3 regions of the Paenibacillus graminis genome follow, and region 2 is predicted to be linked to each of the others. Evidence: riboswitches for the same ligand, from Rfam matches in the RefSeq annotation. Region 2 holds a riboswitch; each other region holds the start of a gene.

Region 1 (10,267 bases), 2.7 Mb from region 2:
CAATAGCTGCCTGGATAAATGCCTTGGCTGTATGAACCGCCTGCGGAACTAATTGGCCTTGCGCCAATCCGGCCGCGAGGGCTGCGGAAAAGGTGCAGCCGGTTCCATGCGTGTGCCTGGTAGCGATTCGGGGACTCTGTAAATAAATGAACTGTTCACCATCATATAGAAGGTCAGTCACCTGTGCCCCTTCTTCGTCGTGACCGCCTTTGAGTATCACAAACCGCGGTCCCATGGCGTGGACAAGCCTGGCCGCGGCTTCCCGGTCAGCCATGCCGGAAATCTTCATTCCGGTCAGAATTTCTGCTTCAGGGATATTGGGAGTGACGGCCAAGGACAACGGCAGCAGATGGGCGATCAAAGCCTGAACGGCTTCCTGCTGAAGCAGGGGAGACCCCCCTTTGGCAACCATGACCGGATCAATTACCAGCTTTGTCCAGCCATATTGCCGGAATTTTTGGGCAACGGTACGGATGAGCCCGCTGCTGAACAGCATGCCGGTTTTAACGGCATCGGGTGTAAGATCCGCCCCGATGGAATCGAGCTGTGCGGCAACGGCTTCCGCTTCCAGCGGATACACGCCTTGAACCCCCAGAGTGTTCTGAGCGGTCACTGCGGTGAGCGCAGACATGCCATATACACCCAGCTCCTGAAAGGTTTTGAGGTCGGCCTGGATACCGGCACCGCCTCCGCTGTCAGAGCCGGCGACCGTCAACGCTTTGAAAACTTTAGTCATAGGATGGTTAGTCATAACGTAATCTCCTTTGGTGAAGCTGTGATTATTGTTCCAGCCGCTGAATACGGGATCGCGCAGCGTATACTTCCGGAGTGACAAGAGCCAATTGATTCAGGAATTCGGCCTGGAAGCTGCCGGGCCCCTGCAGGCGGGTCCGTTCTTCGGCGATTTCGGCAGCTACGCCGTAGAAGGAGAGGGCTTCAGCAGCAGCTTCCAGCCAGGCTCCGCCGCTGGCCGCGAGGAACGCGCCGACGACTGCACTCAGCAGGCAGCCGGTGCCGGTAACCCGGGTCAGAACAGGATGACCGTTGCGGATTACAAAGGTGGCGGTGCCATCCGTGACGACATCTTCCTTGCCGGTGATAATCACAACACACTTCAGCTTCAGCGCGGCTTGTACAGCCAAAGCGGCCACATCACCGTCACCGGCTCCGGCATCCACGCCTTTGATGCTCCAGTTCTTGCCGAGGACATGAGCCACTTCAGCGACATTGCCGCGCAGCGCGGTTATCTGCATATGGCTGACCAGCTTATGTGTAACTTCGGTGCGGTAAGCAGTGGCTCCAGCGCCTACGGGGTCCAGCACGACCGGCACGTTATGGCGGTTCGCCGCCTTGCCAGCCAGCAGCATGGATTCAATGGCATAATCATTTAATGTGCCGATATTCAGCACAACAGCGCCAGACATGGCGGCGATATCCGCGACTTCTTCATGCGCATCAGCCATAAAAGGTGAAGCCCCCAGCGCCAGCAGCCCGTTGGCGCTGAAATTCGCAACTACAATATTAGTGATGTTGTGCACCAGCGGATTGCTGGCCCGTACTTTGGTTAAGAATGACATAATGATTCCTCCTGAAAGTAATATGTGAGAGACTTCAAATGAGTGTACTTCGTACAAAAAACTGGCATCGAAAGCATAAAAAATTTATATGAGTTTAAGCGAGGTCTTCCAGCTTGATTGCATTTTCTGCAACAGAATCCTGCATTTACTAGGGTGGAACTGTCGTCTGTTGTATCTCGTGCACATTGCAGCACAACTCACAAATTGATAAAAGCCTCCTGCGTCTTGAAATCGCCATTCAGCAGTCCGTTGTCATTCAGCCAGGCCTTAACCTTGTCCCAGGATGCGGGGTCCTGATAGCCAAACGGCTGATCGCCGGCATCCATCAGGGGAAGCAGAAGCTCCAGGCTTTTGATTTCGATGTCTTTGTCCAGGGGAGCGGTAGCATCCTCGTGAGCCATTAGAAGGTCCAGCGCCTCCTGCGGGTGCCCGGCAACAAATTGCTGTCCTTTGCGTGCCGCCGCTATGAACTTCTCGATGTAACCTTCAGAATTCTGCAAGCCCGGATCGCTTGCAACCAGAACCAGCTCGTAGTAGTCGGGAACACCGTAATCCGTAGGGTCCAGCGAAATGACCGGATGCCCTTCCTTCTCCAGAATCAGCTGCTCATGATTAATGAATCCTCCGATAATTCCGTCTACACGTCCGGTTGAAATGGCCGGAATCAGGTCAAAACCCACATCGATCAGCTTCACTGCGGACGGATCGCCGCCATCGCTTTTGACCATTGTTTTCAGCATAGCTTCGTATAAGGGAACCGAAGAGTATCCGGCATTTTTCCCAGCCAGCTCTTTCGGGCTTTTGATCCCGCTGTCCGCCGGTAACATCAGATGGTTCAGCGGATGCCGGACGATGGCGGCGACAGACTTCACCGGAATCTGTTCTCCCCGGGCCATCAGCACCTGCGGCTGGTAGCTTAAGGCCAGATCGGCTTTGCCGGCGGCTACCAGCTTCAAGGCATCATTGCTGTCAGCGGGCATCTGGATATCCACATCCAGGCCTTCCTCTTTGAAATAGCCATTCTGTTGTGCGGCGTACAGGAAAGAGTGAACGGCGTTTGGATACCAGTCGAGCATAATCGTTAGCTTGTGGGGCTGCTGGGCGTTCTCTGCTGAAGCGGAGCTGGTTGGAACAGCATTGTTGCCGCCTCCACAGCCGCTTACTGCAATAGCAAGACATAGAAGCAGCGGTAGGGAGAGCAAGGAAAGACTCTTGTTACTAACGGGATGTTCAGAGGGAAAGATGTTCATCGATGAATGCCTCTTTTCTGCAAAATATATTTTTCGAGCAGCTTAATACTTAGGAACAGAACAATGCCGAGTACGGATAAAAGAAACACAGCGGCGAACATCTCAGCACTTTGCAGATTGCCCGCCATCCGGCGGCTAAAATACCCGAGTCCCCGGCTGCCGCCCAGCCATTCCCCGATCGTTGCGCCAATCACACAGTAGACAATTGAGAGCTTGAGTCCCGAAAACAGCGAGGGCAGTGCCGGAGGAATCTCGGTTTTCCGCAGAATCTGCCAGCGGTTCGCACCAAGTGTGAGCAGCAGCTCTTTGTACACCGCTCCGCTTTTGTGCAATCCGTCATAAGTGCCGATAACGACCGGAAAAAAAGCGGTCAGGAAGACCACCGCTACCTTGCTCCACAGCGTATAGCCAAACCACATAATAAAAATGGGGGAGAGCGCGATCAGCGGAATCGTCTGGCTGATGACCAGCAGGGGGTACAGCGCTTTCTCCACCGGAGAGAACATATGCATTCCCGTACCCAGCAGCACACCGCAGCACACGGACAGCGCAAAACCCAACAGCACCTCCTGCAGTGTAGCAGGCAAGTGTTCTCCAAAGAGCAGCAGCCTCTGCTCCAGCATTGCCGTCCATATGGCCGTAGGGGCCGGAAGAATGAAGGCAGGGACAAGCTTCAGCCTGGCTGCGCTTTCCCAGAAGGCAAGAGTCAGCAGCACCAACAGGGCAAAGGGGCCATATTCGTGCAAAAACTTTCTAAGATAGGTGCGTGTCATACAGCCTCCGTTCCAAATCCGCCCGCAAAGCAGCAAAATGCGGTTCATAATTCATGCGGTAATGCCTGGGGCGCGGAAGATCTACCAGGAATTCCTGTACACCGCCGCCAGCGCCGCCGGACATTAGATAGATCCGGTCACTGAGGAGGAGCGCCTCCTCCAGATCGTGGGTGATGAACAGGACGGTCTGCTCCAGACTGCCCCACAGCTCCAGCAGCCAGCGGTGAAGCCCGCGTTTGGTGATGGCATCCAGTGCTCCGAAGGGCTCATCCAAAAGCAAGAGCGTATTGCCGGCAGCCAGCGTCCGCAGCATAGCGATCCGCTGGCGCATTCCGCCGGACAGCTCATGCGGATAGCGCTGCTCTGTACCTTCCAGTCCAAAACGCTCCAGCAAATTACGGATACTTTTTACCGCTTCCGTTTTACTGCCTGTTCTGTTCAGCTCCCAGGGAAGCAGGCAGTTGTCCAGCACGGTTCTCCAGGGCAGCAGCAGATCCTGCTGGGGCATATAGGCAACCCGTCCCAGGCGTGATGAAGGATCGGCGGATGTCGTTCCCAGAACTTTAAGATCACCGCTGGTGTGCTGAAGCAAGCCGGCGATGATTTTGAATAATGTGCTTTTACCGCAGCCGCTGGCACCGACCAGAGAAATGAATTCCCCTTGGCGCACATCCATTGTCAGACCGCTGAATACCGGCGTCTCCGGAGATGTGCCGAAAGAATAGGACAGGTTCGTCATTGAGATCATATTCGTATGTACTAAGCCTCCTTTCATTGCGCGGCAACACAATAAAGACCCATCTGTCTCAAAGTGGAGACAAATGGGTCTGAAAGGTTCAGGCAGTAGACGTATAGCGGCACCGCTGATCGTTTCTGTTCCACTTCCCTCCGCTGGTATGATCCAGATCAGGTTCCAAGGGTCCGAAGCTTCAAGCTTCGTCTCAGTCGGCAGACTCCCCTAGTGAAATAGCAGGTCAATATTGATATTCGCAATTGCTAATTAATATAGCATATTCAGGCGGGTTGTCAAAGGATCTGTGCCGGAAAGGTTAAGTCCGTTGGATTCCAATGACGAACAGTGCGAGGACGCCCTTAGAGATTTCCTCTTTGGTAGAGCTGTGCAGCTTCTGTTGGTAGAGGTAGAGATCAGGGCTCAATACGGCAATAAGGGCGGTAGCGGCAAATTGCGGATCGACCGCAATCAGCAAGCCATCATCCGCGGCCCGCCGGATGCGCTGGGTCATCACTGCGTTCAGGCGGCGGAAAATCGGATGCTCGAACTGAGTAAGCTGTTTCTTGCCGGTGAACTCGGACTTAATCATCTGCAGCAGCTCAGCGTGCTGGTCTATGAAATCAACGACCTGCTCAATACTGCTCTGCAGGTCTTCCAACGGGGCAGAAGATCCGGCTGTGGCCTGCAGCTCCTGTTCCAGACGGGAAAGAAAACGCTCGGAGCTGGTTGAGAGCAAGGCAGAGCAGATTTCGCCTTTGTCCGTGAATCTGCGGTACAGCGAACCCTGGCCGATTCCCGCCCGCTTGGCGATGCTGAACATACTGACCGCCTCTAGGCCGTTCTCGGCAAACAATGCCTCTGCAGCCTCAAGAATCCGCTGGACATAAGGGTCCTGATAATCCCTGGCGGGTACCGGAGGTTCTTTTGCTGGTTTGTTGGTTGGTCTGCGGTCTGGTTCGTGTGAATTCATGGCAGGCTCCTTTCGGAAATGCAGCATCTATATTAGAAAAAAATGAAAATTAAATTGACAGTGCGGACAATTGTCCGTACACTGAAAAAGCAATACCGGACAATTGTCCGTTCGTATCATTTATTATATAGATAAAGCTGCGCAAAGGTCAATGTACGCCTACCGGAGCAGTTCAACTTAGGAGGAGATAGAAGATGGAGCAAGCGTTGAAGTCGGATGCCGATTTTCGCCTGTCAAGCATTCTGGTTCCGCTGCTGGCGATCATTGCCGGTGTGTTCATGGTGGTGCTGGACAGCACGGCGATGAATGTGGCTTTGTCCACACTAGTCAAGGATTTTCATACGGATCTAAATACTCTGCAATGGATCGTGACCGGATATATGCTGGCTCAGGCCTCAGTGATTCCGTTGTCCGGCTGGCTGTCTGACCGGTTCGGAGCCAAAACTGTTTTTCTCGCCGCAGTTATTGTATTCACCATCGGCTCTCTCCTCTGTGCCACCCCGAGCCGTGCGGAATGGCTAATTGCATTCCGTGTGCTGCAGGGACTGGGGGGAGGCTGTGTGCTTCCCGTTGGGATGGCTTACGTGTATAAGCTTGCTCCCAGGAGCAAGGTTGGCGTTGTTATGGGAATCATGGGGATTCCGGTGCTGTTTGCTCCGGCGATCGGCCCTGTACTGTCCGGCTGGCTTGTGGAGTACCATTCCTGGCGCTGGATTTTCCTCATTAATATTCCGATTGGCATCATTTGCCTGCTGATCGGTTCCCGGAAGCTGCCCAGATCAGAGCGGACCCAAGTACCGGGCATGGATAAGCTCGGGATGATTCTCGGGCCTCTGGCCTTTGCCTCCCTGTCGTACGGTGTCAGCCAAGGTGCGGATAGCTGGACCTCAGACAAAACACTGATCGGGTTATCCATGGGCGTGCTCGCCTTAATCGCTTTTGTGATTGCAGAGTTTCGCTCGGAGACCCCGCTGTTGGAACTGCGGATTCTGCGCTCCGGCGATTTCAGCACAGGCATTCTCGTACAATGGATTGCCCAGTTCGGCTTATACGGCGCATTGTTTCTGCTTCCGCAATTTCTCCAGCAGGCCCGCGGCTTCGGAGCTTTTGATACCGGTCTGACGATGCTGCCCCAAGCCATTGCATCCGGACTGATGATGCCCATTGCCGGGATTCTATTCGACAGGATAGGTGTCCGCTGGCTGGTGGTTTGCGGTCTTAGCCTTGTCTCTGGTGCCTTATTCCAATATTCGCATGCAGATCTTGCCACACAGAGCAAAGACCTGATCCTGCCGCTGATTATGTGCGGCGCGGGCATGGGGATGATGGTAATGCCTATGAATACCCATCTTCTGAACAAGGCCCCAAGCCACCTGGTGAACCGGGTTACTTCTCTGACCAACTCGATGCAGCAGGTAATCAACTCTCTGGCGGTATCGACACTGGTCACCATCCTGACCTCAAGGGCGGCAGCGCGCGGGGCGGAAATGCAAGAAGCTGCGGCTGCGGCCGGGAAGAATGCGGCGAATGCTTCTCCCGAAGCGTTGAAGCTAGCTGCACAAACTGTACTTGCCAAAGGGTTTGACGATACCTTTCACATCATGATCTTCGTAGCGCTGGGCGGTGCTGTGCTGGGTCTGCTGCTGCGGAGAGGGCGCAGAGTCAGACAAGACGGTTCTAAGACCGAGGTGCAGACTGAAATCATGCACGGATGATTTTTTATGAATACAAAACCCCGTTCACCGGATAGGTGCTAACGGGGTTTTGTCGTTTGAGAAATGATAAAATCATAAAAATGAAGAGATCCTGGAAGTTTAAGGTGATATAGGCGGTGCTTGAGGCTTGGGTACCATCCGCGTGGTGAAGCGGACAGATTGGACACCATCGGCGGAGTTTAAGGGGCAGGTTGGGTGCCATCAGGAGAGTATAGCGGACATGCAAACCAAAAGATGCTAATCTTGTCTCTTGCATAATATTTCCGGGCCTCGTGTCCTCGTGCACTCGAAGCCCCAGTAGCTCCGTAACCTCGCTTTGTTATTCAGTAGGGATATCCCTTAGCGCCTTCCGAAGAAGCAGCTGTACAGTGCCAGTTGGAAAAAGGGAACTTATTTATCCCCAAAATCAGCAAATGGAGAGCATGAAGTGGAAAAATGGACTTCCGTCAAGAAAGTGGACACAAAAAAATAGATTTAGGCAGTCTTTCTCTTCTTGAACTTCGCTGCAAATTGGGCAGGGGAAACATAACCCAGCGCACTGTGGATTCGCTTGCGATTATAAAAAAATTCAATGTACTGGAACATCTCGTCCTGCGCGTGCTGCTTCGTTTTGAACTTGGTGCAATAAACAAACTCTTTCTTTAGTACGCTATGAAAGGATTCGATGCAGGCATTATCATAGCAATTTCCCTTACGGCTCATGCTCGCCTTCATGTGATATTTTTTTAGACGTTTACGGTAATCGGCAGAGGCGTACTGTGATCCCCGATCGGAGTGATGGATGAGTCCCTTTGGGGGCCGCTTGGCCTTGTAGGCGTCGTCCAGTGCGCCCAGTACCAGATCCGTCGTCATTCGTTCCTCCAGTCTCCAGCCGACAATTTCTCTCGTGCAGAGGTCGAGCACACTGGCCAGGTACAGCCTACCTTGCCGGCAGGGAATGTAGGTAATGTCTGTGACCCAGACTTTGTTAGGCTCGGCCGTCGCAAATTTTTGATTCAGCAGATTGGGAGCAATGGGCAAATTGTGATTGGAATCCGTCGTTTTTACACGAAACCGCTTGGCTACACAGGAACGTAATCCGAGCTCTCGCATGTATTTTCCTACCGTCCGCTCGCTAATGGTGAACCCTTCTTTCAGCAAAAGCTCGGTAATTTTGGGGCTACCATAACGTTGTCTGTTGTCCTTGAAATGATAGATGATCCGCCGGAGCACCAGCGCCTTACGCTCGGCTTGAGGGCTCGAGGTAGCGCTTCGCCATTTGTAATACCCGCTCCGGGACACTTCAAAAACGCTGCACATCTTCTCCATTCGAAACTCGGAGCGATGATCTTCGATGAACTGAAATCTCAGTTCTTTGGTTTGCTGAAGATGTGCACAGCTTTTTTTACGATGACGAGCTCCTCTTCGACGTCTGCAATTCGCTGCGCCCTTGCCTGTAATTCTTTTTCTTGTTCCGCCAGTCGCTGCTCAAGTTCGCGAACCTTTTCCGCACTGTTTACAGGTTCATTCCCGAACTCCCGATACTTTGCCAGCCAGTTGTGCAGTACGCCAGGGGAGATGCCCAGCTCCTCCCCAATCTCCGTCACCGTCTTCGTCTGTTCCTGAATGTACTTGACCGCTTCTCTTTTAAATTTTTCATTATACCGTTGCCGTTGTTCACCCATGTGAACACCTCCTCGTTAAGTTCATTATTCATACTCTCTTAACGGGTGTCCACTTTTTATTCTACTTTCAAAAGGAAACTTAACTGGGCATTATTAGCTCGTCGGGAGTGATGTAAGCTAAATTAGTTGCCCTTTTTCCACTTTACCTGTGGAGAATAGGGAGTTCGAGCAAATTAGTTATCCTTTTTCCACTTAAATTGGCCGAAGGATTATATGGTTTGTTGGCCAAACGTTATTTTGGCCGTATGTACTCTTTTTCCCGCTGGTGGATTTAGCGGTGTTTTGGGCAAACTAACACAACTCGGCCTGTAAATTCGGAGGCCTGGGACTATTAAAACGGTTACAAATATAATTCCGATGTTTATAATCGGAAAAGTTCTTGACTCCGCTGACACGCCGGTGTTACTATTCAACTTGCCGGGAAAGCCGGAATATACAGAGATGATGAGAGGGGTTAACTATTATGAAAAAACTAAGTCTGACTATCCTGATGCTGCTTACGGTGGTACTGGTAGCGGCATGCGGCAATAATACCAAAAATACGGCAGGAAATAATACAGCTGCCAAATCCTCTGCGGCTCCGGCTGCAGAAGCTTCAGCTCCTGCGGCACAGAACAGTCTTGATGCGGTCAAAGCAAGCGGCAAGCTCCGTATCGGAACTGAGGGCACCTATGCACCGTTTACTTTCCATGATGCCTCTGGCAAACTTACCGGATTTGATGTGGAAATCGCTGAAGAGGTGGCCAAGCGGCTGGGAGTAAAAGCGGAATTTTTTGAAACCCAATGGGACGGCATTTTTGCCGGGATGGATGCCAAGCGCTTTGATGTTATTTTCAATGAAGTTTCGATTACGGATGAGCGTAAGGTGAAATATGATTTCTCCGATCCGTACATTGTCTCCAAGGCGGTATTGATCGTTGGTGAGAAGAATGAAGATATTAAGACTTTTGCTGACCTGAAAGGCAAAAAAGCCGGCCAGTCTCTTACCAGTAATCTGTCCGATATCGCCCGCGAGAACGGTGCGGAGATTGTGGTTACCGACGGATTCAACCAGGCGATTGACCTGTTGACCTCCGGCCGGATTGATGCAACCGTGAATGACGGACTGTCCTACCTGGATCTGAAGAAGCAGAAGCCGGATGTTAAGATTAAAGTTGTCGACGAAATCCCCGAGGGTTCCCAGAGCGCTGCTGTCTTCCTCAAGGGCAACGATGAGCTGGTAGCGGCAGTGAGCGAAGCGTTGACAGCAATGAAAAGCGACGGCACGTACCTGAAGATTTCCGAGAAATACTTCGGTGCTGACGTTTCCAAATAATAACGGATGGACCAGGCGGCTCCGGCCGCCCGGACTCCGAAAAGGATGTCTGATCAATGGATGACCGTAAAATACAAATTTTCCTTGATTCCCTGCTGCCCCTGCTCAAAGCCGGGGTGGCTTTTACCATTCCGCTCGCCGTAGTTTCCTTTATTCTGGGACTGCTGCTGGCTATTTGTACCGCACTTATCCGGCTCTCGCCTTGGACTTTACCGAAGCTGATCGCCCGCTTCTACGTCTGGATTATCCGCGGAACGCCTTTGCTAGTAC
Region 2 (10,267 bases):
CCGCCGGGTCATGGACGGCCACCGGGAGGTGTCTCCCGAGCTTGTCTTCGGCAGCCTGCGGGAAGAAAATCCGCTGTCTGACCGGGAGCGGGAAATCCTGAAGCTGGCCGGCGGCGGCCAGAGCGCCGGGGAAATCGCAGCTGCGCTGCACCTCTCCTATGGTACTGTCCGCAATTACATATCCGAGATTCTGAACAAACTGGAAGTGAAGAGCCGCATTGAAGCCGTGCGGCTGGCGGAGGAGAAGGGCTGGATTTAGGGGAGTGCGCAGTGGAACTGAAGTGCAGATTTCCCCGGGTAGACCGGAGGGAAAGTGCGGTGGCGATTTTTACCAGATTGCCCGGGCATACTTTCTTAAACCGCAGCTGGGTGGTTGTGCTGGAAAGTTGGAAAGTAAAGAAGTTGGAAAGCAGGAAAGTCGGGAGTCGGAAAACAGGAAAGTCGGGTGTCGGAAAGTGTGGAACCCGGAAGGCAGTAAAGCTGGGAGTCCAAAGCCGGGAAGTGTGAAGGCCCGAAATCGGCGGGGGAGTAGGAGAAAAGTGCATGTGGGAGGAGTTAGTTGGAATTTGTACACTTAAATAGCTGGAATTTGCGTGTTTTTGGGATTTAGTTGGATTTCCTCCACCTAATTTAGGCTATGGACCAGCGAATAGGCTTCAGGAGCCGATTTAGTTGTACTATTTCCCACTAATGATTAAGTATCCTTGTTATATGCAGATTTAAGTATACTTTTTCCCACTAAATGCTGACCCGGCATAGCAAACCAGGCCCGGCTACCCTGATATAAAGGGCAACCGGGCCTGTTTATTGCAGCTGGGCCTAGACAGCTGGAATTTAAACTGCTTGAACCGCAAATTGCAATGGCGCAGGCTTACTTGGCAGCCTTCGCCTGCTCCTCGCGCATCCATTGGGACAGCTGGCGCTTCAGCTTCAGGAATTCGGGCGATTCCGTAATTTCCTCGCGGCGAGGGCGCGGGAAAGGAACATCGACGGTATGCAGGACGGAGCCGGGACGTCCGGAGAAGACGTAGATGCGGCTGGAGAGGAGCAGCGCCTCCTCGATATTGTGGGTGATGAACAGCACGGAGCGGCGGTTCTCCTCCCACAGCTCCAGCAGCCAGCGCTGCATTTCGCTGCGCGTCAGCGCATCCAGCGCGCTGAACGGCTCGTCCAGCAGCATCAGCTCCTGCGGCGCCAGCAGCGCCCGCAGAAAAGCGGCCCGCTGCTGCATGCCGCCAGACAGCATATGCGGGTAGGCGCGTTCGAACCCGCCAAGGCCGACCTTGTCCAGCCAGTGGCGGGCGGCCGCCCGCGCTTCCGCCCGCGGCTTGCCCTTCAGCTCACCCGCGAGCAGGACATTGTCTTCGATGGTCCGCCACGGGAACAGCGCAGGCTGCTGGGGCATATAGCTGATCTCGCCGCGCTGTCCGGTGACCGGCTTGCCGTTCATGCTTATGGTTCCGGCATCGGGCTGCTCCAGGCCGCCGATAATGTGGAACAGTGTGCTTTTGCCGCAGCCGGAGGGGCCCACGATGGAGACGAATTCCTGCGGCTCCACCTTGAGCGAGACATGGTCCAGCACCAGGGTTTCACGGCGGCGGTGGAAGAAAGCCTTAGTCACGCTGTCCACTTCCAGCGCTGGCGGCGCTCCGGCCATGCGGGCTGCATCAGCCCGCTCCGCCTCAGTCCGGCCCCCGTCGGGTCCGGCCATGCGGGCCGCATCAGCCCGCTCCGCCTCAGTCCGGCCCCCGCCGGGTCCGGCCATACGGACCGCTCCAGCCTGCTCCGCCTCAGCCTGCCCCCCGCCGCTGCAGCCCCGGCTGCCGTCAGCACTTGAGCCTGCGGCTCCATCGCGGCCGGTATCCGTAATATGAGTCATGTTCATTCCTCTTTCTTTCCGGAAAGCCTAAACCGGTTATTCTGTAACGTAGTGCTCAGCCTGTATCAAGAGGTCTTGCGCGGCTTCCAGCGGACCAGCCACTTTTCCAGCAGGGCGATCAGGGCGAACAGCACCAGACTAAGAAGCACAATAATTACAATGGCAACGAACATCCGGTCTGTGCGGTAGGAGGCCTTCTGCAGCAGCATGTAGTAGCCGATGCCCTTGTCCGCGCCGATCCACTCCGCGACCACCGCGCCCATGACCGCGTAGGTTGCGGAGATTTTCAGGCCCGAGAACAGGGAGGGCAGGGAGCCGGGCAGCTCCAGCTTGGTAAAGATCTGCCACTTATTTGCCCCGGCCATTTTCATATAATTCATCATGATCCGGTCGCTTTGGGCCAGCCCGCCCATGGCGGCGACGGCAACCGGGAAGAAGCAGACGAGTGTGATGAGGACGATTTTGGGCATCAGCCCGAACCCGAACCAGATGATCAGCAGCGGCCCGAGGGCAATCGATGGCACATTCTGGCTGAGAATCAGCAGCGGGTACAGCGCTCTTTTCAGCCAGGGCACTAGATGCAGCAGCAGAGCTACAATAAGGCCCACCCCTGTGCCGACAGGAAAGCCGATCAGGGTCAGCCGCAGCGTAGCCGCCGTATGCGCCCAGATGCCCGAAGCATTGCCCCGGGATTCGCGGGCGATATCGCCGGGGCTTGGCAGCATCCAGGAAGGTACATGGAACACGGAAACCGCCAATTGCCAGGCCCCCAGAAAAAAGATGACCGCCACAAGGGGCGGCCAGATTTGGTTCCAGTATGATCTCACGGCCGGTATTTTTCCGTCAGCTTGTCCATGCTGATCCCGGTGGGGTTATGGGCGATCTTGATCTGTGAGATGACGCTGGGGCTGCCGGAAGCGATCAGTGCTTCGTGCATTTGGCGCACCACTTCGAGCAGTTCGTTCAGTTCACCTTCCATCGTGGTTTCGAGCGGGTTCACCTGGTGTTTGACACCGGATTGCTGAATCACCTCAATGGCCTTGTCTACATAAGGAATGGAATCCTCGTTGTTCGGAGTTTTAGGGATGACTTGAATGCTGAGCAGGGTATTGGCCATGTCAATCAGATCCTTTCAGGTTTGGTATCGTAGGTTTGCACAGTAGAATTACTGGCCTTGCGGCAAATAATCATTGGTGAACGCTGAAGCGGCATCCAGCGGTTTGTCCAGCAGCTTCAGGCCGTACATCCAGTCGGCGTAATTCTTCCAGACCTCTGCTTTTTGCTCACCCCAGCGGGCGGCATCGTCTTTATATTTCGGGCTCAGCCATTTCTGGCTGGCGAGGACCAGCTTAGGGTCGAGATCCGGCACAGCCTTGGAGAGGATAGCGGCCGCTTCTTCCGGCTTGTCGATCGCATATTGATAGCCTTTGGTTGTAGCCGCAAGGAAAGCCTTCACCAGCTCCGGATGCTTGGCAATTTCCTTTTCGCTGGTGGTCAGAACCGGGGTGTAGTAATCCAGCTGCGGCGCGTAATCCTTCAGATACAGCATGTCAACCGGCTCGCCGCGCAGCTCGGCTTCGATACCGGTCCATGCATAGAAAATCCACGCAAAATCGATGTCGCGTTTTACGGCAGTGAAGAAGTCGGCTTCTCCGATGTTGACCAGCTTCACCTTTTTGACATCGCCGCCTTCAGGGTCCATGATCGCTTTCATGGCAGCTTCTTCAGCCGGGGAGCCCCAGCCGCCGTAGGTTTTGCCTTCAAAATCTTTGGGCGTCTTGATCTTGCGGTCTTTCGGAGCGGCAAACCCCGAGGTATTATGCTGGATGATGGCAGCGATTGAGACGAGCGGCACATCCTGCAGCCGGGCCAGTGTGAGCGCCTCCTGGGCACTGATGCCAAAAGCGGCTTCGCCTGAGGTGACCATTGTGTCGGCTCCGGCTGCACCAGGCTGCACTATTTCTACATCCAGGCCTTCCTCCTCATAATATCCCAGCTCCTTGGCTGCATAGAGGCCGGTATGGTTGGTGTTTGGCGTCCAGTCCAGAGCGACCTTAATTTTAGTCAGCTCTTTTGGAGCGTCAGCCGCCGGGGCGGTGGCCTCAGGCGCGGCGGAGCTGTCTCCGGATGGAGCAGCGCTATTCCCGCCGGAATTTGCATTATTGCTGCCGCAGCCGGCCATTACGATGACCAGCATGCAGCTGATGCAGAGCATTAGTGTTTTTTTGACTCCCATTTCTTCTCTCCTTCCAGCTCTCCCCAGTCTTCCAAATTCTGATGATGTCCATACCCAAAAAAGCGCCCCGGAGATCGGGACGCCTGCATTTGCGTTAGGGACCGCTTAAGCCAATTGGCTGAATAGCGGGTGATGGATTCCTACGCTGGCATTATCCAGATCAGGTATAAGGGTCAGTATCTTTGCGGGATACACTCTCAGCCGGCCCATTCCAGCCCCCCTGGTACTATGAAGTTATGGGTATTGCTGTGTTCTTACGGTGTATTATAGCTGTCGCCTGCGGGGTTGTCCAGTAGCCGTCTGCCAGAATGCGGAAATGTGCCCAGAACGTCCAGACCGCCGGGGTAACCTGGCCTTATGTTATAATACGGACAAGGCTCTACAATTCCGTTTCTGAAAAAGGAGTGACCCTATGTTCGCTGACCAGCAACATGCCGGAGAACGGCTGAAGGCGCTAGCGGAGCAGTTGGCGGAAGAAGTCACTTTGCGTCAGTATGAGCGGCAGCCCGGGCTGCGGCAAAGATTCGGCCCTTCCGGCATAGCAAGAACCAAGCAGGATTCTCTTTATCATTTCCGGTATCTGGCCCAAAGTGTGGCGCTGGATAGCCCGCTTTTATTTATAAATTATATTATCTGGCTGAAAGTCCTGCTCGCACAGTATAAGATTACGGCCGAGGATCTGCAGATCAATTTGGATCTGATGAAGGATGCTATAAGTTCCCAGGTGGAAACACCAGAAAAGGAGCTGATTATAAGCTATCTCGATATGGGGATACACCACGCACGCGGAGAGGACAGCCTGCCTACCTTTCTTCTTCCGGAAAAGCCCTATTACCACGAGGCAGAGGAGTACCTGAAGCTGCTTCTGGCCGGTGAACGCCGTAAGGCTTCGGAGTTCGTGCTGGGGCTGCATGAGGACGGTGTGCCTATCCGTGATCTCTATCTGCATCTCTTCCAGAACAGCCAGTATGAGATTGGCCGTCTATGGCAGCTAGGCCGCATCACTGTAGCCCAGGAGCATTACTGTACAGCCTGTACCCAGAGTATCATCTCCCAGCTCTACCCGCGTTGGATTGAGGCAGCACAGAAAAGCAAAAAAACGCTGGTAGCGGTCGGCGTGGGCGAGGAGCTGCATGAAATCGGATTGCGGATGCTTGCTGATTTCTTCGAAATGGAGGGCTGGAACACCTGCTACTTGGGTTCCAATATGCCCGCAGAGGGACTGATCCGCTATTTAAAAGAGCAGCCTGCCGATCTCCTGGCCGTCTCGATTACCATGACTTATCATGTGTCGGAGGTTCAGCGTTTGATTGCCTCGATCCGCACGCATGCCGGACTGGACCGCATGAAAATTCTAGTCGGCGGAATGCCGTTTAATATCGACAGAGCATTATGGGAAAAGGTTGGAGCCGACGGCTACGCCCCGGACGCCAAAGGGGCGCTGGAAATGGCGGCACAGCTGATTCCCCGGAACTAGCACCCAGAGAACTTATACAAAAGGCGGGATATAGAAATGGCCGACCACGAGCAGGAAGTCCGGAAACTGAGGGAAACCATTGAGCGGCTCTCGCATCAAGTAATTCAGGGACAGCAGAGAGAAGAACAGACCCTCGCAGAATTCTCCGCGATGAACAATGAATTAATTACGATGCACCGGCTGCTTGCGAAGAACAGTGCCGGCCTTAAGGAGATGAAGGAGGAGGCGGAGGAGGCCAACCGGGCGAAAAGCCTGTTTCTGGCTACAATCAGCCATGAAATCCGCACGCCGATGAACGGCATTCTGGGAATGACCGAACTTCTGGAGGCTGAAGGTGCGACGGACGGGCAGCGGGCTCATCTGGAAGTTATCCGGGAATCCGCACAATACCTGCTGCAGATGATCAACAACCTGCTGGATATCTCGAAGATTGAAGCCAGTAGAATGGTACTGGAGAAGACACCGCTTAACCTGCGTGGTCTGCTTGAGCATGTGGTCCGGCTGCTCTCTACGGCTGCCGTGAAGCGCGGGAATATTCTGAAATGGCAGGTTGCGGACAGAGTAGACCATACTCTAAGCGGTGATTCGTCGAAAATTCTTCAGGTCCTCATCAATCTGGTGGGAAATGGACTAAAGTTCACACAGAACGGTGAAGTGGAAGTGACTGTAAGGCTGCTTCGGGAGGATGCGGCCCAGCAGTACCTATGCTTCGAAGTCAGGGATGAGGGTATCGGCATTCCACTGAAGGATCAGGCAACGCTGTTCCGGCCCTATTCACAGATCAGCAGCGAGTCGGCAATGGCAGTGGAGGGCACGGGGCTTGGCCTGTCGATCTGCAAGTCCATGGTGGAGCTGATGGGCGGGACGATTATGGTGGACAGCGCCCCTGGCCGGGGCTCAACCTTCCGGTTTGAGGTTGCGCTGGATAAGACGCTGAGCCTGAAGGAACCGGCTCCCGCGGGTGAAGCGGTATTGCCGGAGGCCCGCTTCAGCACGCAGCCGGTGCTGGTTGCAGAAGACAACGGACTCAACAGCACCCTCTTGCTGCTGCAGCTGAAGAAGCTGGGCATTACAAATGTGCAGATGGTCGGCAGCGGCAAGGAAGCTGTCGAAGCCTGGCAGCAGGGAGAGTACGGGCTTATTCTGATGGACAGCAGGCTTCCCGGTATGAACGGAGGGGAAGCGGTCCGCAGAATCCGGCAACTGGAGTCTTCCGGGGCAAGGCCGAGAATTCCCATCATCGGGGTGACCGGGGATGGATCGGAGGAGAGCCGGGCACAGTTTTTCGAGGCTGGTCTGGACGACTGGGCGGTTAAGCCTTTGAACCTGGAGCGGCTGAGGCAGCTTCTGGACAGATGGTTCAGCCCCGGGCCTTATATCCCGGTGCTGGATGCGGATACCATTTCCGGTATCCGGGAAATGGACGGGGAAGAGGCGCCGCAGCTGCTCCAGGCGCTGGTGGAGATGTTCAAGGATGATACGCCGCTCCGGCTGACATCCCTGGAGGCAGCCTTTGCTGCAAGGGACCTGCCTGAGATGGCGGCCGTGGCCCACGGCCTGAAATCAGGCAGCCTGAGCATAGGAGCAAAGCACTTTGCCCATTTGTGCGCAGCGGTTGAATGCCATGCCAGAGAGGGTGAGTATGAACCGGCTGCACGGGTGCTGCCGAAGCTTGCCCCTGCGTATGCGGAAGCGTGCCGGGAACTGGAGAGCCTGCTGTAGTTTTGGCGGGCTGTTTTTTTTGCACAGTTAGTCATGTCCCTGATATCTTTTTCTCCGGCGGCTGCGGATTCCGCTCCACAGCTGCTTCAGGCTCAGGCCGATACTGACGGCAATGCCGGTTAAGGCAACGAACAGCGCCAGATATTCAAACGGGGAGTACTCCAGCATCTTGCTCCATTCAATCTTGCCCTTAAGGTCTTCGATCACTTGGTTCATGCCATAAATACCGCTGACTACCGTGAACACCGTCAGGATCATCAGCAGCGTATCCCTTCGTTTGGCCTGGAATTTCTCCTGGTATTGAAACAGGTCATTCAGGGTCATTTTGACCTCTTCGAACAGGGCATCATTGCCGTAAACCTTGCGGAGCTGGAAAAAAATCTCTCTCCCCTGGGACTGCGAAATCAGCTCCAGAAAATAAAATTTGGCCGAGAACTTGTTAATCAGAAAAATCAGCTTCTCAATTTCGTCATAATCATGATTAATCCGCAGGCGGGAATGCATGTTGGCCAGCTTCAGCAGTACTATTTTGTGAAAAATACTCAGCAGCAGCCCGTAATAGTATTCCCCATACATCTGGTTCACAAGCTGGGTGGCCAGCCCTGGTTCGGCCCGGCTCAGGCAGCAGAATGTCTGCTCATTCGTCATATAGTAGGTTTCCGGTCCCCAGCGGCTGTAGGAATGCTCACGGCAGTAATCCTCAATATAACCGGGGTCGCTGGCGCTGATGTGGGGCTTGCCTTCCGCAGTCAGGCCGTCCAGCTGGGAAGCCCGGTAGCGCAGCGCCTCGCTGATTTCCCCTGCTTCCTCCTGCCGGTCAAAACCATAAAAGGCTTGAACCAGCATTCTTTCATCGACAAAAAACGGCAGGGTTTCGAAGTACGCCCCGTTGATTTCCGAAGGGTCCAGAAAAGGCTCCAGTCCGCGAGCCAGATTCCGGAACACAAAATCCTCTACTTGCTCAAAGGACCTGTCATGGCAATGAATGGTGGTCTGTTTGTCCTGGTAGGAGACATCCTCCAGCGTGCGGAAGCGGTCAGCGAATTCCAGGGCAACACTGAATGGGAGAATCTCTTCCTCTACGCGGATTCTGACGGTCAGGAAGCCCAGCTCGAAAGGACAGATGAACACATCTGTAGAGAGTACCTTAAAATGAACGGACTGGGCTGGCATATCCAGCCTGCAGGACAGATTGTTGGCCCGGGAAAAACGGCGGAAGGAATCCCTGTCCTTCTCCCGCGGGAACAGCACATGGGCGGCAAACGGGAGGTAGCTGCGCTCCATTTTTTCATGGGACACGCAGTAGCCTTCGCCGTAATAAGCATCCTCCAGCTCTTTGTTGCTAAGAAAAAACCGGGTGAAGCCATCCAACGTCAATTGCCGGATTAAATTCATATCCTCGCCCTCTTTGAGGGAGAAGGGGAAAATAAACTGCAGCAGCGCGGTATGTAATGTTGGTTCGGCATCTGCCGGGTTAAGTTCTGGCATTATGGGTTCCACCCTTACACACAGGATAATTACACGTTCTATATTACCCTAATTTCCAGGCTGCCACGCTAATCATGAACCGTAGGGCAGCAAAAGCGGCCAGGCCAAGCCCGGGGGCTCTTTCTGTAATGGGTTATGGCTGGACGCGGGATTCAATACCCTCAGTACGGGTACACTATTACAAGCAACGTGTGTATCATCAATCCAAACTGCGGCGTGGATATATAAACTTATATCCGCATGAATTGAAAGGAGCTATGTCGTCAATGGATAACAGAGAGCTGGAACAGACGATCATCAAGACGCTGGATGACAACAAGTTCGGGTCCTTCGGCACGATAGAAGCCGGCAACAAACCTAAGGTGCGTTATATGGCGGTATTTCATGACGGACTTCAGATTTATTTGGCTACCAACCGCAAAACGCATAAGGTAGAGGAGCTGAAGGATAATCCGAATGCTTTTCTGCTGCTTGGATATGAACAGGGCGGCGGCAAGGATGTACTGGAGATTGAAGCGACAGTTGCCGTGACCAAGAATGAAGGCCTCCGTTCCAAAGTATGGAACAAAGAACTGGAGAAGTGGTTCAAGGGTCCGGAAGATCCTGATTACGTGATCCTTGAGCTGCAGCCGACACGGATAGAATATATGGGCAAGGACCAGCAGCATGGGGTCTGGGAAGGTTCGGCGGCGGTCTCCGGCTAATAGGGGAAGCAAGGCCAGCAACCCCCCGGATTTATGGCAGACGCTATCTTTGGAATACACTTATAGCCATCTTTGAACCTTACGGTTCCGGGATGGCTTTTTACTTTCTATTGAGGATAAGATACGCAAGCCCAATGACGATAATCCTGCTTATTGTACAACAATCGGATTATGCGGCCTGCTCCAGTTGATTTTGGAATGGTGGGGAATCTCTGCGGTCGTAGGCTTTAGATGTTATTCACCCGCCAGGGCGATTTTGTTCCTGGACTGGAATGGAATTGATTGTGCCCCCTTGTCCGGTTGACTTACTTATTGGGCCATGGCTGGCTTACGGGAAATCATGATATACTTTATCCGCAGGAAAACCCGCATCGTAAGCATAAGCTGCCTAGAATCCTACCGTCAATAACGTATAAATTCAAGAAAGCTGCAGCAAGGGATTGAAGTGGAATTAGTGCACTTAAATCGGCCCGAAAGCGTCCAAAAGAAGGTATAAGTTGGAATTAGTAGACTTATTTGAAGTGATTTCACCTGAAAGGCCGGAAATGGGCCGGATTAGGTTTACTTTTTCCAACTAGCGCCGGCAGATGAACGGGTGGGGCGATGTTAAGTTCACTTTTTCCACTTGGGCTGGGCCGTCTAGCTTAGAGGAATATGAAATTACTAGGAGAAACATCAGATAACCGGCAGGCGAAAAAACTGGAGGCTCCCAAAGGACATCGGAGCCATTTTTTGCTTTTTTCAGAAAAGAGAAAGGATTT
Region 3 (10,267 bases), 360 kb from region 2:
CAGAGCGGTGTTTGCCGCCTGTGCAGCCAATGCCGATAATAATCTGGGACTTGCCTTCTTTCCGGTATTGCGGAATTAGGAAATGAAGCATATCCAGCAGTTTGGTCAGAAATATCTGGGTTTCCGGCCATTTCATTACATAATCGTAAACCTCGCTGTCCTGGCCCGTCTTAGGCCGCAGCTGGTCCACATAATGCGGATTAGGCAAAAAGCGGACATCAAACACGAGGTCTGCATCGATCGGAATTCCATATTTGAAGCCAAACGAGGTAATGTTGACGGAAAGCGTGCTTCTGCCCAAATGAGAAAAGCGTGATACGATTCTCTCCTTCAACTGAACCGGCTTCATGCTGCTGGTATCCAAACACAAGGTGGCTGAATTCTTCAGCTCCTCCAGCATTTGGCGTTCCAGACGGATGCCGTCAAGCGGCATGCCTTTGGGTGCCAGCGGATGATGCCGCCGGCTCTCCTTGTATCGCTGTACCAGTACGGAATCTGTTGCATCCAGGAACAGAATTTCGAAGCCGATCGTAGATTCATCCTTGATATAGGATAGCGATTCCGACAAAGCTGTGAAAAACTCCCTGCCGCGCAAATCGATAACCAGCGCCACTTTGGCAATTTTCCCTTTCGACTGCTCAATCAGCTCGGCGAATTTGGGAATCAGCACCGGCGGCAAATTATCCACACAGAAGAATCCGAGGTCTTCCAGGCTCTGCACAGCAATTGTCTTACCTGCACCTGACATGCCCGTAATAATAATCAGGGTGGCTCCACCGGGCGGTGATTGTTCCAATTCGGTCATCGAAGCGCCCCCTCCCTATCCATAGTATATGAATAATTTCCGCTGCTTAAGAACGCAGCAAAAGACCTGCGGCACCAATAATACCCGCATCATTTCCCAGCTCGGCAGGAACGATGGTCACACCGGTCTGCAATGGGGCCGGAGCCAGCTTGGCGAACACGCGGCGGACCTCGTCAAAGAGAATGTCTCCGGCTTTGGAGACACCGCCGCCAATGATAAACACTTCCGGATTCAGCACCGCTGCAACAGCAGCCATGGATTTACCCAAATAGAAGGCAGCACGGTTTACAATCCGCAGAGCCACTTCGTCCCCGGCCTTGGCCGCATCAAATACCTCTTTGGCTGCGATCTTCTCTACCATGGACAATGATGTGCGGTCGCCGCGGCTTACAGCATCATTAGCCATGCGGATAATACCCGTAGCAGAGGAAACCGTTTCCAAACAGCCCATATTGCCGCAGCCGCATTGAATTGCCTCCAGGTCAGGCACTACAGAAATATGCCCAAGCTCGCCGGCAAGTCCTGCAAACCCTTGATACACCTTGCCGTTAATAATGATTCCGCCGCCGACACCGGTGCCCAGCGTGTAGCATACACAGTTCTCCACACCGCGTCCTGCGCCGCTCCAAGCCTCGCCCAGCGCAGCCACATTGGCGTCATTGTCTATTTTGACTGGCTTGTTCAGACGACCTTCCAGAATGGAACGGATCGGCACATCTCTAAAACCTATGTTAGGCGCAAGGATGATAATTCCTTCACGAATATTCGTAAACCCGGCCAGGCCCGCTCCTACACCGGCAAGCTGATCCCAAGAGTACGGGGAGTCCTCCACAATCTGACGCACATACTTTTCGATATTATCGATGACGGCATCGACGCCATCCGCAGTCCCCGTAGGCCCCTCATAGGTATGCAGCAGGTTCCCCTCGGCATTGCAGATTCCAACCTTAATCGTGGTTCCACCTAAGTCAACGCCAACGTAGATACTTTCAGACATGTAACAAGCCACCTTTTTCTATGCTAAAATAGTTAATCCCACGTACCCACTATAATAGAAGGTATCCCTGCGGTCAAGGAAAGGCGGCACACCCGGCCATATAAGGCAGCTGGTATTTTTTCATGCAAAAAGAAACGGCTGGGCCGTCCTCCCAAGAGGCGGCTTCCGTTTCTCCAGACGTTTAAATTATGCGCTATTCCGACAAAATCCGTTTTTGCCCCTCCAATGCGCGGATCGGTGCGATATTCTGGGTGAATTCAAGGGTGCCCATGTATTGTCCCGCTTCATCGCGGACAGCGAAATAACGGATGTAGATAAATTTATCTTTGATGGCAATCCAGAAGTCCTCAGCATCCTTGCGGCCTGCCTTGAAATCCGCCAATAGCTTCTCTACTACATGTACGCTTTGCGGCGGGTGGCAGTTCTGCACTGTGCGTCCAATGACCGCCTTGGTGCGGGCAAAAATACGCTCTTTGCCATGTGAGAAGTAGCGGACTACGTCATTTTCGTCAATAAACGTCAGGTCGACCGGCAAATGGTTCAGCACCGTTTCCAGCTGATGCAGTGACAACAGGCCCGTTTCGAAGCGGATAAAGCCTTGAGGAGCCACTCCTCCCTCTTGCGCTGGCGCTGCGGCACCCTCAGGCTCTGAAACACGCTCAGGAATCCATTCCCGCTCTGGTGCAGCCAGGCAGAAGCCGATTTCCTCGCTTTCCCGGGCGATTTTGACCCATTCATCCTCAGTCAGCTTATCGAGTGCCATCGGCAGCAGAATATTCTCTTCTTTAAAGATCATTTCATTAACTTCCTGAATAATGTCCGCCAGCAGACTGCTAAGTTCCCCGGCTTCCCCATTGTATGCACTGAGTGCGGCCTTAGCCTGCTTGATCATACTGCGGATACCGTCATCCACCCCCCACATCACCTTGGTAGGTCCATAGATGCCGTATTTCTCAAGGTAGGGAAACAGCAGATTCTCTTTGCGGCTGTAATGCTTGTCGAGATCGAGCAGCAGGCTCAGATCCTCCAACAGCTTGAACCTCATCTCTTCCGTGCCGCTTCTTAGAAATTTATCGGTGTGGAGCTGCAGGCGGAAATTGACAAGACGTTCAATCTCACGGTTCTCCAGCTTGAAGGTGTGCACGGGATGTCCCGGCTGTTCCTCCGGTTTATTGGAACGGTGAATCTCCTGGATCGACCCTTTGAAGATGGCCGTGTGCACAGAGCACAGTCGCTGCACCTCCTCTACAGGAATCCCCTCTTCTGTCATCAATGAATGCTCCATGGCCGAAATTTCTGCTACCGTAACATCGCCTACCGCTTCTGCAAAACGTGCTTTGACTTCCTCCACGCTTTTTCCGGCATGCAGCTCCTTGATGATTTCCCTAAGCATGGCTTGGCGGCGTGTCTGCTCGGGAACATCCACTTCCCGGTTGTTAATCAGTTCGCTCATTGTACTCTCTCCTCTATTGAATAATCTCGAAGCCATGGCGCTCAAAAGCTTGCCGGACGGTTTCGCGATCCATTTTTTTCACTGTGATTCCTTTGGACAGGGTCATGAACCTGCCTGCCGTCTGCAGCATGCCTGGCTTGGCGATATCGCGGAACCCCAGCTCCACCATAATATCTACGACCTCCGGATAACGGCTGACCAGCTCGAATATGGACTCATCCATGTTAAGGCTTTTGCTCATTGCGCTCTCCTCCTGCAGCTTAACCTCCGGCTAATTGATAACCTTTCTCAACACCAGCTTAGCATAGGGTACAGGGCCGGATTGTGATTGCAATCACAAAATCACAAACTTAATTAAGCTGACAACCAATTGGTTTAACCATGTGGATACGGAATGAAACGTATATAGAAAAAAGCTGCCTCCTCCGCATTTCATAGCGTCGGAAACAGCCTCTCGGAAAGGTTGCAGGTTATAGCATTCTGCTCAATCTGGACGAATTGCGGATATCGTGCGAGATCCGCATGCTGCAGAATTTGGGGCCGCACATCGAGCAGAAATGCGCTGTTTTGGCGCCTTCCGCTGGAAGCGTCTCATCATGGTACTCCAGCGCGCGTTCCGGGTCCAGCGACAAGTGGAACTGGTCACGCCACCGGAACTCGAACCGCGCCTTGGATAGTGCGTTGTCCCGGTCCTGCGCGCCCGGATGCCCCTTGGCCAAGTCAGCGGCATGTGCAGCAATTTTGTAAGTAATCACACCTTCACGCACATCATTCTTGTTCGGCAGGCCCAAATGCTCCTTCGGGGTAACGTAACAGAGCATCGCTGTCCCGAACCAGCCGATCATTGCTGCACCAATTGCTGATGTAATATGGTCATAGCCGGGAGCAATATCCGTGGTCAGCGGACCGAGTGTGTAAAAAGGGGCCTCCTGGCAAAGCTCCAGCTGCTTATCCATATTCTCCTTAATCTTGTGCATCGGCACATGACCCGGACCTTCCACCATCACTTGGACATCATGCTTCCAGGCCAAAGCAGTCAACTCACCAAGTGTTTCTAGCTCAGCAAATTGAGCCTCGTCATTGGCATCGGCGATGGAGCCGGGGCGTAGCCCGTCTCCCAGGGAAAAGGCGACATCATAGGTTTTCATAATCTCGCAAATATCCTCAAAATGCGTATATAAAAAGTTCTCCTGATCATGGGCAAGGCACCAGGCCGCCATAATGGAACCGCCCCGTGAGACAATTCCGGTCATTCTGCCAGCGGTAAGCGGAATGTAACGCTTCAGCACACCGGCATGAATGGTGAAGTAGTCTACACCTTGCTCCGCCTGTTCAATGAGCGTATCGCGGTACAGCTCCCAGGTCAAATCCTCAGCTATTCCTTTGACCTTTTCCAGCGCCTGATAGATGGGCACTGTGCCGATTGGAACCGGCGAGTTGCGGATAATCCATTCGCGGGTGGCATGGATTTTTGCCCCGGTGGAAAGGTCCATAATCGTATCGGCCCCCCAGCGCGTTGCCCACCTCATCTTCTCCACTTCTTCTTCGATCGATGAAGACACAGCGGAATTCCCAATGTTCGCATTGATCTTAACCAGAAAATTCCGCCCGATGATCATCGGCTCACTCTCGGGATGGTTGAGATTCGACGGGATAATGGCCCGGCCTGCCGCGACCTCATCCCTTACGAATTCAGGCCGGGTGTTCTCACGAATGGCGATATACTCCATCTCCGGTGTGATAATCCCCTGCCGCGCATAGTGCAGCTGGGTGACATTGCGGCCCTCACGCGCTCTTAACGGGCACCGGTGCAAGCCGGAAAAGCCTCCTTCCAGCGATCCGTCCGCTGTCCTTCCGTTATCTCCGGGCTGCACAGCTCTCCCGGCGTATTCTTCCGAATCTCCGCGTTCCGCAATCCAGCACAATCGGTGCGGCGGAAGACCCTTGCGGATATCGGTCTCTTGTCCGGCGTCCGTATAAATCCCGCTGGTATCATAGACACGCAGCGGCGCATTGTCCGCTTCTCCCGCCACGCCTTCAGTCCGGCTGAGACAGATTTCACGCATCGGAACCTGAATGTCCGGGCGTGAGCCCTCTACATACACCTTGCGGCTCGCGGGGAATCCGGAAAGATTAACCTCTTCCTTTTTTACTGAATCTGACATTCTTATCTCCTCCTCTGTGCTCTATGAGCAATTTGCAGATAAGATAATCACGCAGCAATTCAAAAAGCCGCTCCACCTGGAGCGGCTTTATTCAGGAACAGCCAAAGAAGGCTGCGCTAAAAAAGGTCCGACTCCACTTTCCTACGCTGGTATGATCCAGATCAGGTTCAAGGGTCCGGGAATCACTTATCCCGTCTCAGCCTATTCAGGCTCCCCTAGTGGGTATCTTATCTAATTAAATACAATTTACATGGAGTGGTATTTTGTGTCAATAAAAAATTTTGCTGATTGAGCGCCTCCGTTACTTATCCAGCGTTTCGCTCCAGTCATGCACCATCGAGCCCTCCAGATATTTCTCGGCATCCATGGCGGCCATGCAGCCGGTCCCGGCAGCTGAGATCGCCTGGCGGTAACGGGTATCCTGCACGTCCCCGCAAGCAAACACGCCCGGAATGTTGGTTTCGGTTGTGCCCGGATTAACCACGATATAGCCGTTGGCATCGGTAGTGATCTGGCCGCCCAGGAAGGCCGTGTTGGGTGTGTGGCCGATAGCGATAAATACGCCGTCCGCTTCCACAAGCTCTTCAGCACCCGTCTCATTGTTGCGGACCTTCAGTCCCTTCACCCCGGTATCCCCGATGGCGACTTCAAGCGGCGTGCGGTTCAGTGCCCAGGCCACCTTGCTGTTCTCCCGCGCGCGGTCCTGCATGATCTTCGAAGCGCGCAGCTCCGGACGGCGGTGGACCAGGGTCACGCTGGAAGCGAACCGCGTCAGGAAGCTCGCTTCCTCCATTGCGGAGTCGCCGCCGCCAACCACTACAATCTTTTTGCCGCGGAAGAAGAACCCGTCGCAGGTTGCACAGGTGCTGACCCCGCGCCCGACATTATCCTGCTCTCCCGGGATGCCCAGGTACCTCGCCGAAGCCCCGGTCGAAATAATTACCGACTCTGCTTCCAGCACACCCAAGCCATCCACGGTTATCTTAAATGGGCGCTGCGAGAAGTCCACAGCCTCCACCCAGCCATTCTTAAATTGAGCCCCAAAGCGCTCTGCCTGCTTGCGCATGTTATCCATCAGATCTGGACCCAGGATGCCATCAGGAAAACCGGGGAAGTTCTCTACCTCTGTCGTTGTAGTCAATTGTCCTCCCGGCTGCAAGCCTTCAATGACGAGGGGGCTGAGATTGGCACGCGCCAGGTAAATCGCAGCAGTCAGTCCTGCCGGGCCTGTTCCGATTACAATTGTTTTGTACATGAGTATATCCTCCTTAGGGTCAGATATTTTCCGTAAAAGGCGGCAAAATGTCCGCTGCCGCCCCGTCCTGCGGGAACCCGCATACTTGATGAATACGCCGCGCGTACCGGCTTACCATAGAGACCGAAACGCCGTAGCGCTGGGCAGCCTCACGATAGGTAAGCGGATGGCCATGCAGCTTGGCGGTCAAATATTCCAGAGCCGCACACCAGCCCGCAGTATGCCTAAACAAGGGAACATCCGGGTAGAGACGGCTTATAAACTGCTTCCAGAGGAGCTCAGCATCCTTCTTCAGAACGGCATCATACCGCCGGTCCATCACGGCAGCCGTATGATCAATAACCCGCTGCCAGTCCTCTTTCCATTCCGGTGGCCCTTTATGGATTGGCACGACCGGCTCTTGTACCGCCCTCTGGATTGTGTTCTCCTCCGGTGCGCCACCGATCAGGCGCTGCAGCCCGAGAAGTGCAGTCTCCTGCAGCGGCTCCTGCTCAGAAATCCCCTTCAGCACCTCGGACATTTCATCGTCCCCGATCCAGCGGAGCGCCTCTGTCACCTGAAGCTTCGTACTTGAATCACCGTAGCGCAGTGCCCAAAAGAACGAAGCGCGCAGCAGCGGATTATTCCGCACCTCCTCAGAGAAGCTGCCCATGTTGTTCTTCCACTGCTTGAGCTGCTCCTGGAAAGGCAGCTGATAATTATAGCTTACCGGAGGCAGCGGACGGCCTTCAGCCTGTGCCAGCTGAAGCTGGGACAGGAAAAACTTCGGTACTGCGGATTCCGGGTCCAGCTTCGCGGCCAGCTGCCAGCAGCGTACCGCCTCGCTCTCAAGTCCGCTGTTGCTTGCCGCAGCCGCACAGTAATGGTACAAGCTGGCATCGCCGCCAACCTCCTCGTCCTTCAGCAGGCGGCGGAAGTGCCCGTAGGCTGTTCTGTGCTTCCCCAGAATCCCCATCGTCGTAGCCATTTTGAATACATGCTCCTGGTGAAAAGGCACTGTGGCTTCCAGCATGCGCACCAGCCCCTCCAGCTGCTCCCGATCGCCGGCATACTGCAAGAAAATAGCCATGTTGCACAATGCATGCAGGTTCCCCGGGTCCTGCGCGAGCACTTCGCCAAGGCATTCCTTGGCTTTGGCAAAGCGGCCCATGTAGAAATAGGCAAGAGCCAGATTGTTATGCGCCGCCAGGAAATCGGGGATGTTCTGTACAATTTCTTCAAGCAGTGCGACCGCTTGCGGAAACTTTCCTTCCTCGAGCAGGCTGCGGGCTCTGTCATGCTCCACTACACCCTCCCGGCTGCGGATCCGGACCAGCGGAGCCGGACGGTTCAGCTCATATTGCAGCAGCTCCATCAGTTCTTCGGACTCGGCCATGAACTCTCCGCTCGCATCCTCCTGAAGATAGGTAACCAGACTGCGCTCGGCCTCTTCAAAGCTTTCCATATTTGCATAGTTATTAGCCATATAGAAGTGGCATTCCGTCATAGAGGGATCAATTTCCTCCAGAACATGGGTTAGGATGTCGTTGGACGCCTCATATTTCCCCATCTCGGATAATATACCCGCCATATTGCAATGATTCACCGGGTTCTCCGGTTCATATTCAACAGCTTTGCGAAAATTCTTCAATGCCTTATCATATTGAAAGCGGTCGAGTGACCGTACGGCTCTTTCAAAGAAAAAATTGGCATCCAGAGTAACGGGAATCACATTACCATTCTCCACGTCATTCTCTGAAGTTCTCTCAATCATGGAAGCAAGGCACCTCCCTTTGTAAGCTTCCTTATCCTCACGAAAAATAGGAGAGCGGCGGTAATCCCTGCGCTGGCTCCCATTTAAGTGCCGCCGTTACCATTTATGGTCCCGACTGTCTTCACACAGTATACCACATGTGACAGGGGGATTCTCAAGCTTAGAAGGGAGTCTCCAGAAGGTAAAAGCTTGAAAAATCCATCTTTGCACCCCGGCATGATTGATTCACCAGCCCGCTTTCCATAAAAAAAGACGCAGGCTAAATTCCCGCATCTCTGAACAGCTTGTCAATGGAACCGCCTTCGATAATAATACGTGTGGCTTCAGCCAGCATAGGTGCTACGGAGAGCACAGTGAAACGGCTGGAATGATCGTCCGGCAGCGCAATAGAGTCGGTAACAACAATTTCATCTATATTAGGGTGGACCATACGGCTCAAGGCGTCTCCGGAAAAAAGACCATGGGTGGCACAAACAATGCTGTTCTTGGCTCCCCGATCCTTCAGGCCCTCTACCACATTCACAATCGTCGTTCCCGTATCAATCAGATCCTCGATAATGATTGGCGTCCGTCCTTCTACATCACCAATCACATGCGTAATCACCGATTCGTTGTGAGCCGGACGCTTCTTGATCATGATGGCAAACGGTGAATCCAGACGGCTGGCCAGCTTCTCGGCCATTGAGGCACGGCCCGCATCCGGTGATACGACCACCAGGTCGGATAAGCCCTTCACCTTCAGATACCCACTGATTAGATCAAGTGCCGTCAAGTGATCTACCGGAATGTTGAAGAAGCCTTGAATCGCAGCCGCATGCAGATCAATCGTAATCACACGGGTGGCTCCTGCGGTTGTAAGCACATCCGCCACCATCTTGGCCGAAATCGGCTCGCGCGGCGCAGATTTCCGCTCCTGCCGTGCGTAGCCGTAATAAGGCACAATAATATTAACCGTTCTGGCTGATGCGCGCTTGGCGGCATCGATCATGACCAGCAGCTCTACAAACAGTTCATTAATGGGATGCGCGAGGGATTGCACCAAAAATACGTCACAGTTCCGGATGCTCTCTTCATAATGCACATAAATCTCGCCGCTCTTGAAGCGGGTCAGCTTAATCTGGCCCAGAGGGGCACCCAGACGCTCCGCAATATCTGCGGCCAGCTTCGGATTCGACGAACCGGAAAAAATACGCAATTGATGATGATGCATAGTACCCTCCTGGGGATCAAAATTTATAGTTCAAACGGAACGAGCGTACGGACACGTCCTTCAAACACAGCCAATTTGCGGAAACCTGTGCGCCACAGCAGGCTGCGCGCTTCCTGCAAGCCGTCTCCCAGCTTCAAGGGATCATGGGCGTCAGAGCCAAGGGTGAGCGGGATGCCCAGCTCCAGCGCCTGCTGGAGCACATGCTCCGAGGGGAACATCTCCGCGCAGGGCTTGGTAAGCCCGGAAGCATTAAGCTCCATCGCTATGCCGCTGCCGGCTATTGCCTTCAGCGCTTCCAGCTCCATCGCCTGCACCTCGGCCTTGCCCTCCGGTGTCTGTGGACCGTAGCCAAACCGTTTGATTACATCCATATGTCCTATAATATCATATAATCCCGATAACGCCGACTTCCGCACCGCATCATAATACCGGCGGTAGACCTCCATCACATCCCGGCCTTCCCAGCCCCCGGTCTGGCGAAAGTCTGTGATGTCCCATTCTCCGAGAAAATGCACCGATCCGATCAGATAATCCCACGGATACGGTGATAACAGCTCACGGATCTGCTCCTCATACCCTTCGATATAATCGGCTTCCAGCCCGACACGCAGCTCGATCCTTCCGCGATA

The links. A riboswitch is a leader RNA that binds a small molecule or an ion and turns the genes downstream of it on or off. The one in region 2 is predicted to bind thiamine pyrophosphate.
Region 1: another riboswitch for thiamine pyrophosphate. It lies ahead of PGRAT_RS13390 (ABC transporter ATP-binding protein); the one in region 2 lies ahead of PGRAT_RS02330 (ABC transporter substrate-binding protein).
Region 3: another riboswitch for thiamine pyrophosphate. It lies ahead of thiC (phosphomethylpyrimidine synthase ThiC); the one in region 2 lies ahead of PGRAT_RS02330 (ABC transporter substrate-binding protein).

What each region holds. Positions count from the first base shown of each region.
Region 1 is NZ_CP009287.1:3,241,297-3,251,563, forward strand. It holds gene thiD (bifunctional hydroxymethylpyrimidine kinase/phosphomethylpyrimidine kinase) at 1-751, opposite strand, end outside; gene thiM (hydroxyethylthiazole kinase) at 780-1,580, opposite strand; gene PGRAT_RS13380 (ABC transporter substrate-binding protein) at 1,775-2,827, opposite strand; gene PGRAT_RS13385 (ABC transporter permease) at 2,824-3,600, opposite strand; gene PGRAT_RS13390 (ABC transporter ATP-binding protein) at 3,581-4,375, opposite strand; TPP riboswitch at 4,467-4,570, opposite strand; gene PGRAT_RS31620 (TetR/AcrR family transcriptional regulator) at 4,650-5,303, opposite strand; gene PGRAT_RS13400 (DHA2 family efflux MFS transporter permease subunit) at 5,498-7,018, shown strand; gene PGRAT_RS13405 (IS3 family transposase) at 7,493-8,458, opposite strand; gene PGRAT_RS34030 (transposase) at 8,365-8,682, opposite strand; gene PGRAT_RS13415 (amino acid ABC transporter substrate-binding protein) at 9,146-9,997, shown strand; gene PGRAT_RS13420 (amino acid ABC transporter permease) at 10,054-10,267, shown strand, end outside.
Region 2 is NZ_CP009287.1:519,111-529,377, forward strand. It holds gene PGRAT_RS02305 (response regulator transcription factor) at 1-259, shown strand, start outside; gene PGRAT_RS02315 (ABC transporter ATP-binding protein) at 872-1,657, opposite strand; gene PGRAT_RS02320 (ABC transporter permease) at 1,945-2,706, opposite strand; gene PGRAT_RS02325 (thiamine-binding protein) at 2,703-2,996, opposite strand; gene PGRAT_RS02330 (ABC transporter substrate-binding protein) at 3,045-4,115, opposite strand; TPP riboswitch at 4,236-4,347, opposite strand; gene PGRAT_RS02335 (cobalamin-dependent protein) at 4,528-5,592, shown strand; gene PGRAT_RS02340 (ATP-binding protein) at 5,629-7,314, shown strand; gene PGRAT_RS02345 (hypothetical protein) at 7,342-8,802, opposite strand; gene PGRAT_RS02350 (pyridoxamine 5'-phosphate oxidase family protein) at 9,069-9,506, shown strand.
Region 3 is NZ_CP009287.1:160,982-171,248, reverse strand. It holds gene rapZ (RNase adapter RapZ) at 1-805, opposite strand, end outside; gene PGRAT_RS00840 (ROK family glucokinase) at 852-1,802, opposite strand; gene PGRAT_RS00835 (DUF438 domain-containing protein) at 1,996-3,255, opposite strand; gene PGRAT_RS00830 (DUF1858 domain-containing protein) at 3,269-3,496, opposite strand; gene thiC (phosphomethylpyrimidine synthase ThiC) at 3,726-5,420, opposite strand; TPP riboswitch at 5,542-5,647, opposite strand; gene trxB (thioredoxin-disulfide reductase) at 5,722-6,675, opposite strand; gene PGRAT_RS00815 (tetratricopeptide repeat protein) at 6,695-8,428, opposite strand; gene PGRAT_RS00810 (ribose-phosphate diphosphokinase) at 8,688-9,638, opposite strand; gene hisJ (histidinol-phosphatase HisJ) at 9,662-10,267, opposite strand, start outside.